2 regions of the Paenibacillus sanfengchensis genome follow, and region 2 is predicted to be linked to the other one. Evidence: riboswitches for the same ligand, from Rfam matches in the RefSeq annotation. Region 2 holds a riboswitch; the other holds the start of a gene.
The links. Region 2 has a riboswitch for FMN ahead of ribD (bifunctional diaminohydroxyphosphoribosylaminopyrimidine deaminase/5-amino-6-(5-phosphoribosylamino)uracil reductase RibD). Riboswitches for the same ligand answer to the same signal wherever they lie in the genome.
Positions count from the first base shown of each region.

Region 1 (2,392 bases), on a different contig from region 2:
ACAGGCCGTGACCCTGAAAGTCGCTACGCTGATTCCGCCGATGACGGAAATTTTGGAGCTGATCAAGCCGCAGCTTCAGGAAGAAGGCGTCAATCTGGAACTGGTTGTGCTGTCCGACAATATTCAGCCGAACGACGCGCTGGCGAACAAGGAAGTCGACGCGAACTTTTTCCAGCATGTTCCTTACATGGAGCAATATAATGAGAACACGGGCAGCAAGCTCGCGGCTGTGCAGCCGGTTTATCACGCCGTTTACGGAGCGTATTCCAAACGCTACAAGAGCATGGAAGAACTGCCTGAAGGCGCGTCGATTGCGATCGCCAACGACCCGTCGAATACGGGGCGTTCGCTCGTCATGCTGGAGAAGGCGGGGATGATCAAGCTGAAGGAAGGCGTAGGAATCAATGCCACAGTAGCTGACGTTACGGAAAATCCCAAAAACTTTAAATTCGAGGAAGTTGATCTGCTCATGCTGGCCCGGATGCTGGACGACGCCGATCTGGTTCTCATGACGCCGGCCTATGCAAGTCCGCTCGGCCTGACGCCCAAAAAGGACGCCCTGCTCACGGAAACGACGGACTCCGCGTTTGCCATCACGCTGGTGGCCCGCGAGGACAACAAAGATTCCGAGGCGGTCCAAAAGCTGGCCAAGGCCATTTCGAGTCCGGAGGTAAAACAGTTTCTGGAAGACAACTACAGTGAAATCGCTATTCCGGCCTTCGAGTAACTAACTATAAAAAGAATAGTTGATTACAAATATGCTATCGTAGTGTTATAATGATCACAAATGAGGTTTTTTTCATTCAGTGGTCAGGGTGACTTCACATTGTGACGTTTGTTACAGAGTTTCATCGGCTGCAAGCAGTACTATGAAAGCAACCCATTAAATTAAAATTTAAATGAATATGGATCTTCGGGGTAAGGTGAAATTCCTGACCGGCGGTGATGGTCATCGTATCGATGATTTAGCCCGCGACTCTCCGTTCCGCAAGGGATGGAGACTGACCTGGTGCGACTCCAGGGCCGACGGTAAAGTCCGGATGGGAGAAGATCAATCACAGGCATGCGGGTGCGGGTGTATTCCACCCCCGCAAGCTTATTTGATCGGCCCCCGAAATTTGACTGATGTCAATGCGGGGGCTTTTTCGCGTAGACCCCATATTCAAGAAGGAGTCGGGAATATGGAAAATGCATCACGTGCCACCATTCAAGTCAATTCGTCGAGAACGGTCTCGGGGACTCGCGCAAAAAGCGGTTTCTGGCTGGTCGTGTTGGGGGCGGCCCTCTGGGGCGTCGATCCGCTGTTTCGTCTGATTTTGCTGAAATCGATCACTTCGGCCCAGCTTGTATTGCTGGAGCATATCCTCATCGCGTTGGTCGTGGCGCCGACCTTGTGGAAGAACCGTCAAGAGCTGCGGGGGATCGGCTGGAAGCATGTCGGAGCGCTTTTGTTCATTTCTTGGGGCGGTTCCGCCATCGCCACCATCCTGTTTACCATGGGACTAACCCACGGCGATGCCAATGCCGTATTGCTGCTGCAAAAGCTTCAGCCGCTGTTCGCCATCCTGATGGCTCGCTTTTTGCTGAAGGAGTCGCTCCCGCGCCGATTTTCCCTGCTGTTTCTCATCGCGCTGGCCGGCACCTATCTATTGACCTTCGGCTTTTCGGTTCCGTTCGGACACTGGAATGATTTTATCCAGGTCGGCAGTCTCCTCTCGCTGGGCGCCGCCGCGCTTTGGGGCGGATCAACGGTAATGGGGCGGATGATGGTCGGACAGATGAAGTATGAAACGGTCACCTCGCTGCGGTTCATCCTGGCGCTGCCGCTGTTGCTGGCTGTGACCTGGAATGAAGGGGCCGCTTGGCATTTGCCGACGGAGGCTTCCGGCATGGCCGCCTTTTCGCTGAATTTGCTAGGTCAGGCGCTGCTTCCGGGGCTCCTCAGTCTGCTGGTCTACTACAAAGGTTTGACGACCACGAAGGCTTCCGTGGCTACCTTGGCCGAGCTCAGCTTTCCGATGGTGGGCGTGCTGGTGAACTGGATTGCGTTCCAACAGATGGTCACCGTGGCGCAAGCGGTGGGCTTTATCCTGATCTGGACGGCGCTGTTCGTCATTTCCAGACAGAGCCAGCCTGCGCCGGCCTGACTTGATATTCACATAAATCGGATCATATATAGGTTGAACTAAAGATTTGCCAACACCCACAATCGCAGATATAAAGTCCCACCGTCGGGGTCTACATCATTAACGGGAAAATTTCCCGTTAATGTACCGCTCTGTGGCTCTTGGATCGGATTAGCTGGAAAAGCTCCATCTATTTCGCGGTCCTATTGCCGACATGCATTATTTCAGGCGAATTAGCGGGAGGTTTTCCAGCTAATTCGCCTCTG
Region 1 covers NZ_JBAGJC010000003.1:583,941-586,332, reverse strand. The annotation lists gene V4U84_RS09015 (MetQ/NlpA family ABC transporter substrate-binding protein) at 1-727, shown strand, start outside; FMN riboswitch at 906-1,056, shown strand; gene V4U84_RS09010 (DMT family transporter) at 1,182-2,147, shown strand.
Region 1: it holds a riboswitch for FMN, as region 2 does, so the genes downstream of both, V4U84_RS09010 (DMT family transporter) here and ribD (bifunctional diaminohydroxyphosphoribosylaminopyrimidine deaminase/5-amino-6-(5-phosphoribosylamino)uracil reductase RibD) in region 2, are expected to answer to the same signal.

Region 2 (2,392 bases):
CTCACCTGAACGGAGTGCATACCGTATTCGGAAAGGTGACGTCCGGTATGGACCTGGTGGATCAAATCCGTCCCGGGGACAAAATGAAAGAGGTTACCGTCTGGGACGAGTAATCCTTGTGTAATGCGAAGGGCTCCCTAGGCCAAATTTGGCCGGGAGCCCTTCTGCTATTCCATGATAAGATTAGGATTGCCGGTCAGCCGCTTCGTCCTTGACTTCCTCCCGGAAGCCGCGGATACTGTTTATACGCCGGGCGTTCTTTTCTTCAATTTGTTGTTTTTCCTCACCGGTGATTTCATCGGCATGTTCGCTCAGGTAGTCCTGGCCTTCGCGGAAGTTGCGGATCGTATTCTGAATATTCTCCTGCAGCTTTTCCACATTATCGGCGCGGTTGTCAGGTTTGGCCATGGCTGTTCCCTCCTGAAGGTTTCTTTCCCCGGCAAACGGGGCAATGTTATTGTCGCACGCGGAGGCTTTTTTTATTCAGATGAATGGCGTACTATTTATTTTTTGTTTCCTAAATAAAGGAGCGATTATAAAAAATGTCAACCACCGAGCAACTTAAGCTCCAGTGATAGTAATAATGATTAGCGGGGCGGAGAATAAACATGACAACAATATCTGAATCGGGTATTGTTGTATTTTTGTTTTTTTTATGCTATTCTTTCCTCAAGTCAGATGGTTTAATGACTTTATCAATTTCATATGCATTCCTTCGGGGCAGGGTGAAATTCCCTACCGACGGTGATGGCGGGCTTTGAGGCTCCGGCAATGAGTTGTTACAACGAATGCGGAGATCAGGGCGCGCACAAGTCCGTGACCCGTATGCGGGAACTGATCGCATATGGCTGAGCCGGTGTGATTCCGGGACCGACAGTATAGTCTGGATGGGAGAAGGAGACGCGAAGAGCATTCGTAGGTCAATCGTACGGTGCTTTTAATTAAAACAAAGCAGCTTCGTTAAAGTTCATGTTTTCACATGGTTTATTTGTGTTTCCATGTTGAACAAGATGCTCGATTTGGCGAAGGCGAAGAATGCCTGCCGGCTATGATTTTGTCATGGCTTGGTTAGGTGTAATTTAACGCAGCTTTTATTTCGCGGATGATCACTCTCAACAGCTCCTGCCGGAATGCTCCGGCGGGAGCTTTTTATGTCTAAAGCAAAAGGAGGGGCGGTTATGCAAACGATTGGCGATGAATATTACATGGAGCTGGCCCTGCAAATGGCCGAACGCGCCCAGGGGCAGACCGGGATCAATCCGGTCGTCGGGGCTGTCGTGGTCAAGGACGGCGCGGTGGTCGGCTTGGGCTCCCACCTGAAGAGGGGAACGCCGCATGCGGAAGTGCATGCGCTCCGCATGGCGGGCCCCTTGGCCGAAGGAAGCACGGTGTACGTTACGCTGGAGCCCTGCAGCCATCACGGGATGACTCCTCCTTGCGCGGAGCGGCTGATCGAGGATAAGGTGGCAAGGGTTGTCGTGGCCACCGAAGATCCCAATCCGCAGGTGGCCGGGCGGGGAATCGAACGGTTGCGGCAAAGCGCCATCGAAGTCACAACCGGGGTGCTTCGGGAACGGGCGGTGGCTTTAAACCGGAAATTCATCAAGTACATCACGACCGGTCTCCCATACGTCACGATAAAAACGGCCAGTACGCTGGACGGTAAAATCGCGACGAAAACGGGGGACAGCAAGTGGATTTCGAACGAAGCCTCGCGCGGAATCGTGCACACGATGCGGCACCGCCATCAAGGTATTATGGTCGGCTCCGGAACCGTGCTGGCGGATGATCCGCAATTGACGACCCGTCTAGCGGTTCCCGGACTGGATCCGGTGCGCATCATCGTCGATTCGACGCTTCGGGTTCCGGTCGGCAGCCGGGTACTGAGCGACGGAGCGGCGCCGACCCTCGTCCTGACGACCGAGGCCGCGGACCGTGCGAAGATGGCTGCCCTGACGGAGCGGGGCATCGAAGTGATTCCCTGCGGGGAGGGGCCGCGTGTGGATTTGCAGTTGGCGCTCCAAAAACTGGGGGAACGCGAAATCTCCTCCATTCTGGTCGAAGGGGGCGGCCGGTTAAACGGCTCTCTGCTGGAAAAGAGGCTGGTGGATGAGATCGTCCTGTTTATCGCCCCGAAACTGGTCGGCGGGGTGGAAGCGCCGGGGAGCTTTATTTTTCCGGGATATGAGAAAATGAGCCAAGCCGTCACGCTGGCAAGTGTGAAAGTCGAGACGATCGGAGACAATGTCTGTATTCAAGGAAAGCCGGTTTGGCCGGAGGAAGTGCAGGCAGACATCGAAGGAAATACGGAGGCGTAAAGGGGGCAGCCTATGTTTACAGGACTTATCGAGGAGATCGGGACGATGAAATCGGTTAGCCGCCAAGGGGAGGC
Region 2 covers NZ_JBAGJC010000004.1:64,143-66,534, forward strand. The annotation lists gene V4U84_RS09445 (peptidylprolyl isomerase) at 1-113, shown strand, start outside; gene tlp (small acid-soluble spore protein Tlp) at 184-408, opposite strand; FMN riboswitch at 708-903, shown strand; gene ribD (bifunctional diaminohydroxyphosphoribosylaminopyrimidine deaminase/5-amino-6-(5-phosphoribosylamino)uracil reductase RibD) at 1,179-2,318, shown strand; gene ribE (riboflavin synthase) at 2,331-2,392, shown strand, end outside.